DNA from 3 places in the Pseudomonas sp. TE24901 genome. Region 2 is predicted to be linked to each of the others. Evidence: riboswitches for the same ligand, from Rfam matches in the RefSeq annotation. Region 2 holds a riboswitch; each other region holds the start of a gene.
What was found. A riboswitch is a leader RNA that binds a small molecule or an ion and turns the genes downstream of it on or off. The one in region 2 is predicted to bind cobalamin.
Positions count from the first base shown of each region.

Region 1 (4,017 bases), on a different contig from region 2:
CGTTGCTGCCAAACCCGTGCAGGAAAATCACCAACGGCTGGTTGCGTGCATCGGTCTGGGTCTGTTCCAGGTACGCCAACGGCAAGTCGGTGTGCAGCGAATCGTCAGCATGAGCAGCGCCGGCCACCAGGGTCAGTGCCAGGGCAAACAGTTTGAGCATGGGACGTTACCTCAGGGTTTGCGCAACAAATAGGTGTCCATGATCCAGCCGTTGGCCAGGCGCGCGGCCTTGCGCACCCGTTGAATCTCTTCTGCCACATCAGCCACCTTGCCGCTGATCAGGATCTCGTCCGGCGTGCCCAGGTAGGCGCCCCAATAAATGTCCAGGTCCTGATCGGCCACGGTACGATAGGAATCTTCGGCGTCGAGCATTACCACCAGGGTGTCGGCGTCGCTGGCCTGCCCTGCTGCCAAGCGGCGCCCGGTGGTGATCTCGACGGACTTGCCAATGCGGTTGAGCGGCACTTTGTGCTGCGCTGCCAGGGCCTGCACGCTGGTGATGCCGGGGATCACTTCGAATTCAAAGGTGCAACGGCCACTGGCCAGGATCGCCTGCAGGATCCGAATGGTGCTGTCGTACAGCGCCGGGTCGCCCCAAGCCAGGAATGCGCCCACTTCGCCGTCGGCCATTTCCTCATTGATCATGCGTTCGAAGGTCTGCTGCTTGTCGCGGTTCAGGTCCTGCACGGCGGTGGTGTAGTCGATATCACCGCGCACACGCTCGGGGCAGTCGGCCTCGACAAAGCGGTAGCCGGGCTCGGTGATGTAGGTCTCGCAGATCTCGCGGCGCAGGTCGATCAACTTGTCCTTGCTCTGGCCCTTGTCCATCAGGAAGAACACGTCGGTGCGGTTGAGCGCCTTCACGGCCTGCATCGTGATGTAGTCAGGGTTGCCGGCGCCAATGCCGATGATCAGGATGCGTTTCATGGGTTGCTCTCATTGCGGGGCGTGGATTTTGCCATGTTCGCGGGGTCAGGCGTGAGTTTCCAGGCGCAGGCGCCACACGCGGTTGAAACGCAGCTCGGTGCATGACAGCGGCTCGACGTCGACCCGGTAGAACATCGACAGCGGCAACTGCAGCACGTGCAACAACGCGGCACGGATCACAAAGGGATGGGTAACGGCCACGACATGCCCCGGTTGGCTTTCCAGGGATGTCATCCACTGTCCAACCCGCAGGCAGATCTGGTCCACCGACTCGCCACCGTGGGGCGCGCTGGCGCTGTCGGTGAGCCAGGCACTCATGGCTTCATCGTCCAGTTGGTCGATGGCCTGGCCTTTCCAGTGGCCAAAATCGCCGTCGCGCAAGGCGACTTCTACCTGTGCGTTGTCACCGAACAAGCCAGCGGTCTGCCGGGCCCTGGCTTCCGGCCCGCAGATCAGGCGGTGTTTTTTCGGGTAGCGACCGGCCTGGGATAGCGCCTCACGCTGCCAGTCCAGCACGACAGATTCGTCATCGGAAAACCGCCCCTGCTTCTGCGCCCGCGTGGCGGCATGGCAGATCAGGCTTAAACGGGTGGTCTGCATCACAAATTCACTCTGTTTCGGCGCGCAGTCAGCGTAGACTGGCAAAGTTGTTTCAACATGTTACAACGAACATGAAACAGGAAGCCGGTTCGAAGCCGGCGCGGTCGCGCCACTGTATTCGGCCCCACAGCCGTAAGCCAGACCCTGTTTCAGCTCCCTTTGCTTTCCATTTCGGGACGCGTCATCCCTGGAGGTTTTCATGGCTAATACCGCTGCAACCCACCCTGATGTCTATGTGCCAACGATTCCCCTGGGCGAAATCCTCCCCTGGGCGATCTTCGGCGGCCTGCTGTTGATGCTGGCGATCTACTTCGTCGGCGCCGAGCAAGGTGCCACAGCGGTTTTCAAAGGCATGTACGTGCACGAATTCGTCCACGACGGTCGCCATCTGCTGGGCTTTCCCTGCCATTAATCAACAAGAGAGACAGGACATGACAGGGCAATTACTCGTTCGCGGGATGCTGGTAGGCCTGCTCGCCGGCGTATTGGCATTCGGCTTCGCCAAGACCTTTGGTGAACCGCAAATCGACAAGGCCATCGCCTTTGAAGACCAGATGGCACAGATGCACGGCGATGCGCCGGAAGAAGAACTGGTGAGCCGCGACGTGCAAAGCACCTTCGGCCTGTTCACCGGTGTGGTGGTGTATAGCGTTTCCCTGGGCGGGATTTTCTCCCTGGTGTTTGCCTACGCCCTGGGCCGCATCGGCAAGGTCGGCCCCCGTGGCCTGGCGGCACTGCTGGCGTTGGCGGCGTTTGTCACCCTCATCCTGGTGCCCGGCCTGAAATACCCGGCCAACCCGCCATCCGTGGGTGACCCGGAGACCATCGCCCAGCGCACCCAGCTGTTCTTCCTGATGCTGCTGGTGTCGGTAGCGGCCGCGGTGATCGCGATCAACGCCGCACGCAAGCTGATTGCCCGCCGTGGCGTGTGGGCCGGGGCAATCCTGGGCGTTGCGCTGTACATCGTGATCGTGTCGGTGGCCGGCAGCCTGTTCCCGGTGATCAATGAAGTGCCGGAGCAATTCTCGGCCGTGCTGCTGTGGAAATTCCGCGTCGCGTCCCTGGGCATCCAGCTGGTGCTGTGGACCACCCTGGGCCTGGTGTTCGGTGCGGTGGCCGAGCGTTTCTTGAGCCAGCCACGCGCACGCTTGAACTCCTGAGCTAGATTCCGGGATGGGCCAGGTAGAACACCTGATAGCCCGTCCCGGGATGCGTCACATCCAGTGCCTTGGCCGACAAGGTGATGCGCACCAAACGCCAGGCTTGCACATCCAGCGCCAGGAACACCGCGAAGGTGTCACGGCTGTCCGCCACTTGCAGGTTGCGCACTTTCTCTTCAGCCAGTATCGCGGCCCGATCCGCCCCCGGTGCCAGTGGCCACTCTTCCCGATACAAACTCAACGCCGCCTGCGCCGGCCCACGTTGCACATCCAGCGGCAGCCAGCTTTCGATATGCGGGCGGCCGAAACTGTCGAGCACTTTCTGGAAGCGTGACCCCAGCAGAAAGTCGGCGGCCTGCAACGGGTCGGACCACAGGTACACCGACGCATACACGTTGCCGCCCTGCTCCTGAGCGATAAACGCCTTGAACAGCAGCCCCTCGGCGTTATCCCACAATGGCCCCAATTGCGCGGCACGCCGGCGAATCACGCCCATGTCGTAGTCGGCGGGCAAACGGTGCGAATACTGTTTGGCGAACATACAAAAACTCCTGTGCAAGATGAGGTTCCAGCTTGCGCAGCCGCGATGATTTCAACAAGATATGAGCCGATATATGTGCGATAAGGAACCGATATGGCTGACGCACCCAAACCCCTGGATATCGACACCGTGCACGCGTTCGTGCTGGTGGCCGACTTCACCAGTTTCACCCGCGCCGCCGAGGCGCTGGACACCTCCCAGGCCGCCATCAGCCTCAAGCTCAAGCGCCTGGAGGAACGCCTCGGTTATCGCCTGCTGGAACGCACGCCCCGGCATGTGCGGCTGTCGCCCCAGGGCGAGCAATTCATCGTCGCCGCCCGCGCCCTGCTCAACGCCCACGAGCGCGCCTTGGGCGACATGGCCGCCCAAGTGCAACGACGTCTGGTGATCGGCATCAGCGACCACGTGGCCGGGCCCGACCTGCCGCTGTGGCTCAGCCGCCTGGCGGCCTACGACCCGTTGGTGATCCTCGAAGTGCGCATCGCCTCGTCCCGCGACCTGGTGGCCGCGTTCGACCGCAACGAACTGGACGCCGTGATCGTGCGCAACGAAGGCGACCGCCAGGACGGCGAAGTCCTGGCCGTGGAACGCTTCGGCTGGTTCGCCGCCCCCACTTGGCAACACCCGCCAGGCACGCCACTGCGCATGGCGACCATGGCCGCACCGTGCGGGGTTCGCCACCTGGCCACCCGCGCCCTGGACGAAGCCCACATCGACTGGACCGAGGTCTTCGTCGGCGGCGGCGTAATGGCCGTGGGCGCCGCCGTGAGCGCCGGCCTCGGCGTCGCC
Region 1 is NZ_JBSSAF010000018.1:96,598-100,614, reverse strand. Features, by position in the region: gene ACVWVP_RS27760 (alpha/beta hydrolase) at 1-160, opposite strand, end outside; gene cobF (precorrin-6A synthase (deacetylating)) at 172-927, opposite strand; gene ACVWVP_RS27750 (histidine phosphatase family protein) at 973-1,527, opposite strand; adenosylcobalamin (AdoCbl) riboswitch at 1,580-1,725, shown strand; gene ACVWVP_RS27745 (CbtB domain-containing protein) at 1,727-1,939, shown strand; gene ACVWVP_RS27740 (CbtA family protein) at 1,959-2,687, shown strand; gene ACVWVP_RS27735 (DUF4865 family protein) at 2,689-3,228, opposite strand; gene ACVWVP_RS27730 (LysR family transcriptional regulator) at 3,322-4,017, shown strand, end outside.
Region 1: linked by a shared signal. The riboswitch ahead of ACVWVP_RS27745 (CbtB domain-containing protein) and the one ahead of cobW (cobalamin biosynthesis protein CobW) in region 2 are both predicted to bind cobalamin.

Region 2 (4,017 bases):
TTGCCGCCTGTGGTCGACAGCACACGCTGCCAGCCATCTTCCGGCTCCCAGGCCTCGGCGTCATGGCTGTGGGCGGCGGCGCCTTCGGCGTGTTCGTGGGCCACTTCGGTGGCGGCCGGGGCGTTTTCGAAGGTTTCCGCCTGCAGAATCAGCGGGGCGACCCAGAAGCTTTGCAGCAGGGTCAGCAGCAGGGCGGCCAGCAGGCCAGTGAACCCTGCGGTTTGCGCAATACGCTTGATCATGTCGGCAAGTCTCAGTGGCACGGGAACGCGGCGCTGTGGCGGGTATCGTGGGCTGCGTTGTGCACCGCCTCGATATGCGAGAAACCGGCGAAATACACCAGACACGCGCCGAGGATCGACGCACCGATGGCGGCGGTCAGGCGTTGGCTGAGGGTGGTGGTGTTGCCGGTGGCGTGCGAGGTGCTGGTGATGATCGACATGGCGCGTCCCTTCAGGGTTTCAGGGTGACACGAGCGCATGAAAACCCCGCGAGCCGGGCACGCAGGGTTCGAACAGCGCCCGCCCACCGCGGGTTTGTTATCTGATTTTTTCGGGCCGGTCTCCGGGCTTGCGAGGGGGCTCTTGGGAGAGTCCTGAAAGCATCGCCTTCCCATGCAAGTGCACAGTGGTTATGACGCTTCGCTCGCTTACCGTTGCGGGGGCAGCACCGGACTTGCCATAGGGGTATGGCGTACCGGTTTCCCGTTTCACCCTTTGCAGGGCACCCGAAACAAGGTGTGTAGGAGAACATGGGCGGTTGATGTGCGTCAAACACCTTGAACGGCTGTAAATGTTTAAGGTGTTTGACGGATAGGGTTGACCTCAAGGGTGACGAGCGATCGATGTTACTTTTTTGTGGATCAGACAAATTTTTATATCATCTCGAAATGAACCTGACTCTGCGATGATCGGAAGCGTAGGTGATCAAGTAGTCAAGGTTGTCATGATCAAACCTCTCGTCTTGTAATCCTCTTCCGCTGAGTGTCCAGCCCACTCCTATGTCCAGCTGGTTGAGAAGCTCGGTGCGTTTGAGGATCTCCTCGGCAATGGCTGAGGCTTTTGGAGAGAAGGTTCTCGTGGTTGGCACCTGACCGGCGGCCTCTTTTAATTCTTTGAAGTTGACGTATTCATCGCCCTGTCCGGCTGCATATTCATCGAAGTGTTTCTTCACCTCTTGTAGCAACTCTTTGTCACTGTAGAACCAGACCTGGGGCTTTTGCTCTGTTGTACTTCTCTTTGCCCGAGTTTCGAGGCTACTCGTGCTGGTGTATGCAGCGTGTTGGATCTGAATACTGTCCTGCGGGGCATCAGCTTCTTTCTCGCCTTTGTAGCTCGGCGAGTTGGGTGGCAGGTTAAAGTGGAGAGGGTAAAGTGTCATGTTTGATCCTTTATTGCGTTGGTATGTCTGGCGCGCATTGAGCGCTTATGAGCCAAATCTGTGTGGTGCAAAAGTCCAAGCTGTTCCTAGCTGGCTATCGGGCAATTAATGCGAGTTGTAAGTTTCATTCGACTGCCGCGGTATGGCGCGAACCTCATGTGTTGGCATTGACCCGCTCTGTGGCACTGCGTAGCCTTGCACCCTCGAGGTTCTCCAGCCCAGGCCGGAGCTAAGAAGGGAACGCGGTCCAAGCCGCGGCTGCCCCCGCAACTGTAAAGGGTTCAGCTGACTGCCACGCCACTGCCGACAAGGCGGGAAGGCGCAGCCAGCGCCGGTCGCAAGACCCGCACGCCCCAAGCCAGGAGACCTGCCTCGCAACCGATTTTCTACTTCAACCGGGCGGGGTGATCCGGTGACGAAATCCGCTGCTGCGCGCCGTCGCAGGGCCTATCGTCCCGTATGCCCGCCCCAAAGGGCATCCGATGAAAACACTGGCCAAACTCCCCGTCACCATCGTTACCGGCTTCCTCGGGTCGGGCAAAACCACCTTGCTGCGCCACATGCTCGACAACGCCCAGGGCCGTCGCATCGCGGTAATCGTCAACGAATTCGGCGAATTGGGCATCGACGGTGAAATCCTCAAGCAGTGCTCCATCGGTTGCACCGAAGAAGAAGCCAACGGCCGCGTCTACGAGTTGGCCAACGGCTGCCTGTGCTGCACCGTGCAGGAAGAGTTCTTCCCGGTGATGCGCGAACTGGTGGCCCGTCGTGGTGACCTCGACCACATTCTCATCGAAACCTCAGGCCTGGCCCTGCCAAAACCCTTGGTACAAGCCTTCCAGTGGCCGGAAATCCGCAGCGCCTGCACCGTCGACGCGGTAATCACCGTGGTCGACAGCCCGGCCGTCGCCGCGGGCACCTTCGCCGCCTTCCCGGACCAGGTCGACGCCCAGCGTAAACTGGACCCGAACCTGGATCACGAGTCGCCGTTGCACGAGCTGTTCGCCGACCAACTGGCCAGCGCCGACCTGGTGATCCTCAACAAAACCGACCTGATCAACCCGGAAGACCTGGCCCGCGTGCGCCTGGAAGTCGCCGAAGAGTTGCCGCCTGCGGTGAAGATCATCGAAGCCAGCAGCGGTCGCCTGCCGCTGGACGTGCTGATCGGCCTGGGTGCCGGCTCTGAAGAGCACATCGACGGTCGCCACAGCCATCACGATCATCACCACGAAGGTGAAGACGACGATCACGACCACGACGCTTTCGATTCCATTTCCATCGACCTGCCGCAAGCCGACGAAGCCCTGCTGCTCGACGCTCTGACCCAACTGGTGGTGCAACACGGCATCCTGCGCGTCAAAGGTTTCGCGGCCATCCCCAACAAGCCGATGCGCCTGCTGATCCAGGGTGTGGGCACACGTTTCGACAAGCACTTCGACCGTGCCTGGGGCGCTGACGAAGCGCGCATCACGCGCCTGGTGCTGATCGGTCAGGACCTCGATGCCGCCGGCCTCGAAGCGCAGTTGCGCGCTGCACTCAGCGTCTGACCCATGCACCTGCTCAGGACCCAGCCCGGTGGTTTCGTCTCGGACGACAATATTGCCGACCTTGGCCAAACCCCCGCTGACCTGGTGATCCTGTGCAGCGGTGATTCCAGCCTGGCATTGCTGGCCGAAGCGGCCCAGCAATTGCCCGACGATTACCCCAGCTTCCGCCTGGCCAACCCGATGCAGGTGCAGAACCATGCCTCGGTCGACCTGTACGTCGATGAAGTGCTGCGCCACGCCAAGGTCATCCTGATTTCGCTGCACGGCGGCATCGGTTATTGGCGGTACGGCATCGAGCGGCTGGTGGAGCTGGCCGAACGCGGCGTGCAGCTGATCCTGGTGCCGGGGGACGATCGCCCGGACCCGGAACTCAGCAGCCTGAGTACGGTAAACGCCGAAAGCCGCGACCGCCTGTGGCACTTTTTGCGCCAGGGCGGCCTGGGCAACGCGCTGGATTTCTATCGCTGCCTGGCCAGCGCTTACCTGGGCCGCGACTACACCTGGGCCGAGCCGCAAACCCTGCCGCGCACGGCGATTTATCACCCGCATAAAGCCAACCCGCGCCTGAACGACTGGCAGACGGATTGGAACCCCGAGTGGCCGGTGGCGGCGGTGCTGTTCTACCGCTCCCATTTGCAGGCGGCCAATACGGGTTTTATCGATGTGTTCTGCCAACGCTTACAGGCAGCGGGCCTTAACCCGCTGCCGATTGCGCTGGCCAGTTTGAAAGAGCCCGGCTGCCTGACGGTGGTCGAGGACCTGCTGGATGAAGTGGGTGCGGCGGTGATTTTGAACACCACCGGCTTTGCCCAATCCAGCCCCGAAGCGCCGCATTTGCGACCGTTTCGCCGCAATATCCCGGTGATCCAGGCGATTTGCGCCCAAGACAACGAGCCCGGCTGGCAGGCCAGCGAACAAGGCCTGGGCCCGCGCGACCTGGCGATGCACATTGCCTTGCCGGAGCTGGACGGGCGCATCATCAGCCGGCCGATCAGTTTCAAGGACCTGGCCTGGCGCAGCGAGCGCAGCCAGTCGGACGTGGTCTGTTACCGCGCCGCGCCTGAACGCATGGACTTTGTCGCTGAACTGG
Region 2 is NZ_JBSSAF010000017.1:131,627-135,643, reverse strand. Features, by position in the region: gene ACVWVP_RS27265 (CbtA family protein) at 1-242, opposite strand, end outside; gene ACVWVP_RS27260 (CbtB-domain containing protein) at 254-442, opposite strand; cobalamin riboswitch at 539-746, opposite strand; gene ACVWVP_RS27255 (hypothetical protein) at 880-1,380, opposite strand; cobalamin riboswitch at 1,570-1,769, shown strand; gene cobW (cobalamin biosynthesis protein CobW) at 1,863-2,927, shown strand; gene cobN (cobaltochelatase subunit CobN) at 2,931-4,017, shown strand, end outside.

Region 3 (4,017 bases), on a different contig from region 2:
GCCGCCGTGCTCTCCAGCGAACCCAGGGCAAACGCGCCCTGGGGCTCCTCCCCCGCCACCGTGGCGCGGGCCTCTTGCACCAGGTCGAGAATGCGCCGCGCATAGCCGAGGAAGTTCCAGCCGGCCGGCGACAGGCGCAGGCGGCTCTTCTCGCGGATGAACAATTCAACGCCCAGGTCCTGCTCCAGTTGCTTGATGCGCGTGGTCAGGTTCGACGGCACACGATGAATCAACTGCGCGGCGGCGCTGATGCTGCCTTGCTCGGCAACGGCCTTGAAGATTTCCAGCTGCACCAGATCCACATCATTCTCCAATCGTGAATGTATTGCTTAATATTATTCAGTTTCCAGAAAAGAGATAGCCCCGTAGCCTGAACCCAATCCATTCATTCAGCAGGACGGTGCCATGAACGCAACCACCCACGCTCTCTCGATCAACCCGGCCACCGGCGAAACCGTCGGCAGCTACCCCTACGAAAGCGCCGCGCAACTGGACGCCGCCCTGAACCGCGCCACCGCCGCCTTCCGCACCTGGCGCCGCCAGCCGGTCGGCCAGCGCGCCGAACTGCTGCTGGCCCTGGCCGCCGCCCTGCGTGAACAAGCCGAAGACATGGCGCAGATGATCACCCTGGAAATGGGCAAGCCCATCGCCCAGGCCCGTGCCGAAATCGAAAAATGCGCCCTGCTCAGCGAATGGTACGCCGCTCACGGCCCGGCCATGCTGGCGCCGGAACCGACCCTGGTGGACAACGGCAGCGCCCAGATCGAATACCGCCCGCTGGGCCCGATCCTCGCCGTGATGCCGTGGAACTTCCCGGTGTGGCAAGTGCTGCGCGGCGCCGTGCCGACCATGCTCGCCGGCAACACCTACGTGCTCAAGCACGCCCCAAACGTGATGGGCAGCGCCTACCTGATTCAGCAGGCCTTCCACAAAGCCGGTTTTGCCGAAGGCCTGTTTGAAGTGATCAACGTGGGCAACGAGGGCGTGTCCAGCGCCATCGCCGACCCGCGCATTGCCGCCGTGACCCTCACCGGCAGCGTGCGCGCCGGTATCGCCATCGGCTCCCAGGCCGGGGCTGCGCTGAAAAAATGCGTGCTGGAACTGGGCGGCTCCGACCCGTTCATCGTGCTCAACGACGCCGACCTCGACGCCGCCGTGCAAGCCGCCCTGATCGGCCGCTTCCAGAACAGCGGCCAAGTCTGCGCCGCCGCCAAGCGCCTGATCATCGAAGCCGGCGTGGCCGAAGCCTTCACCGCCAAATTCGTCGAAGCCAGCCGTGCCCTGGTGATGGGCGACCCGACCCTGGCCACCACTTATGTGGGCCCGATGGCACGCTTCGACCTGCGCGACGAGCTGCACGGCCAGGTCCAGGCCACCCTCGAAGAAGGCGCCACCCTGCTGCTGGGCGGCAATAAAGTCGCGGGTGCCGGTAACTACTACGAGCCGACCGTGCTGGCCGGCGTCACCGACCAGATGACCTCGTTCAAACAGGAACTGTTCGGCCCGGTGGCCTCGATCATCACCGCCCGCGACGCCGACCACGCCGTGGCCCTGGCCAACGACAGCGAATTCGGGCTCACCGCCAGCATCTTCACCACCGATGCGACCAAGGCCCGCGACATCGCCAACCAGTTGGAAACCGGCGGGATCTTCGTCAACGCCTTCAGCGTGTCCGACCCTCGGGTGGCGTTTGGCGGCGTGAAAAAGAGCGGCTTTGGCCGTGAACTGTCGCACTTCGGCGTACGCGAATTCTGCAACGCCCAAACCGTGTGGCTGAACCGCAAATAACCCACCGCCCTGTAGTGGGCGGGCTTGCCCCGCTCACTACAGTTGGGTCACAAATACCCTCCGCCGACGCCATCGCTGGCAAGCCGGCTCCTACGGGGGATCGGGTTTTCTCTCCCCCTTGGCAGTACGATCGACTACCATACCGCGCCGGTTCCCAAACGGGACTAATAGGGAATCCGAAGCGCGGCCCCTCGCGTCAATCGGAACTGCCCCCGCAACTGTAGGTGCTGAGCCTGCTCCACACTGCCACTGAGCCCTGCTCGGGAAGGCCGGAGCCTGGCGACGACGCACGAGTCAGGAGACCTGCCGGCCAAGCGTTATCACGACCGGCGGGGTGTCCGGGAAGGACATCCTTGCCCTGCCCTTCGGCAGCGTCCATGGCTGTATTTCCACGACCGTACCTCCCCCTGCTCACTGTACGGTTCAAACGGAGATTGCCCCATGCTGCCACGCGTTACCGCCCTGCTCACCGGCCTCGGCTTCTGCACCCTGGCCCAGGCTGCGCCCACCCATTACCCGCTGACGCTGGAAAACTGCGGCAGCACCCAGACCTTCCAGCAAGCCCCCGCCCGCAGCGTAACCATCGGCCAGGCCGCCACCGAAATGCTCTACGCACTGGGCGTGGGCGACAAAGTGGTGGGCACCTCGCTGTGGTTCAACAATGTGTTGCCGCAATTCAAGGCCCAGAACGACACCATCGAGCGCCTGGCGAACAACGAGCCGAGCTTTGAGTCGGTGATCGCCAAGCGCCCGCAACTGGTGGCCGCCGAGCTGGAATGGGTGGTCGGCCCCCAAGGCGTGGTCGGCACCCGCGAGCAATTCCAGGAACTGAAGATCCCCACCTACCTGCTGCCCTCCGACTGCGAAGGCAAGGACAACCTGGTGGGCGCCGACGGCACGCGGCTGGAGCCATTCCGCATCGAGACCATTTACAAAAGCATCAGCCAGCTGGCGCAGATCTTCGACGTGCAGGACCGTGGCCAACAGCTGAACGACGACCTCAAGGCGCGCCTGGCCAAGTCGGTCGCCACCGCCCAAGGCAAAGGCCTCAAGCAGGCCAGTGCGCTGGTGTGGTTCTCCAGCGCCGAGATGGCCGCCGATCCTTACGTGGCCGGCCACAAGGGCGTTCCGGAATTCATGCTGCAGACCCTTGGCCTGACCAACGTGGTGCAGTCCGATGAAGAGTGGCCCGCCGTCGGCTGGGAAACCATCGCCAAGGCCAACCCCACGTTCCTGGTGATCGCACGCATGGACCGCCGCCGCTACCCGGCCGACGACCATGAAAAGAAACTGGCTTTCCTGCGCAGCGACCCGGTGACCCGCAACATGGACGCGGTGAAAAACAACCGCATCATCATCCTCGACGCCCTGGCGCTGCAGGCCAGCCTCCGTACGTTCGACGGCCTTGAACAACTGGCCACGGCCATCGACGGCTACGACCCACTCAAATGACCCGTACCCTGCTCGCCCTGGCCCTGCTCCTGGCCGCCGTGCTCGCCGGCGTGGCCATCGGCGAAACCGCCATCTCGCCGCAGGTGGTGCTGCAAGTGCTCGCCAATAAACTGTGGACGGCGGGCTACGTGCTCGACCCCATCGACGAAGGCGTGGTGTGGAACTACCGCCTCACCCGCGCCCTGGTGGCCGCCGCGTGCGGTGCGGGCCTGGCAACCTGCGGGGTGATCTTGCAGTCGCTGCTGCGCAACCCGTTGGCCGACCCGTACCTGCTCGGCATCAGCGCCGGCGCCTCCACCGGCGCAGTGCTGGTGGCGTTGATCGGCGTCGGTGGCGGGCTGGTGTCGTTGTCGGCCGGGGCGTTCGTGGGGGCGATGGCGGCGTTTGCCCTGGTGATTCTGCTGGCACGCGCCAGCGGTTCGGCCAGCGGTACCGGCCAGATCATCCTCGCAGGCATTGCCGGCTCGCAGTTGTTCAACGCCCTCACGGCATTCCTGATCACCAAGTCGGCCAGCTCCGAACAGGCGCGCGGCATCCTGTTCTGGCTGCTGGGCAACCTCAGCGGCGTGCGTTGGCCGTCGGTGTGGCTGGCGGTGCCGGTGGCGGTAGTGGGCTTGGCGGTGTGCCTGTGGCACCGCCGTGCGCTGGATGCGTTTACCTTCGGCACTGACTCGGCGGCGTCCCTGGGCATCCCGGTGCGCCGCGTGCAGTTTGTGCTGGTGGGGTGTGCCGCGCTGGTGACGGCCGTGATGGTGTCGATTGTCGGCTCCATCGGCT
Region 3 is NZ_JBSSAF010000006.1:241,349-245,365, reverse strand. Features, by position in the region: gene ptrR (putrescine utilization regulator PtrR) at 1-302, opposite strand, end outside; gene ACVWVP_RS14220 (aldehyde dehydrogenase family protein) at 406-1,788, shown strand; cobalamin riboswitch at 1,920-2,113, shown strand; gene ACVWVP_RS14215 (ABC transporter substrate-binding protein) at 2,230-3,240, shown strand; gene ACVWVP_RS14210 (FecCD family ABC transporter permease) at 3,237-4,017, shown strand, end outside.
Region 3: linked by a shared signal. The riboswitch ahead of ACVWVP_RS14215 (ABC transporter substrate-binding protein) and the one ahead of cobW (cobalamin biosynthesis protein CobW) in region 2 are both predicted to bind cobalamin.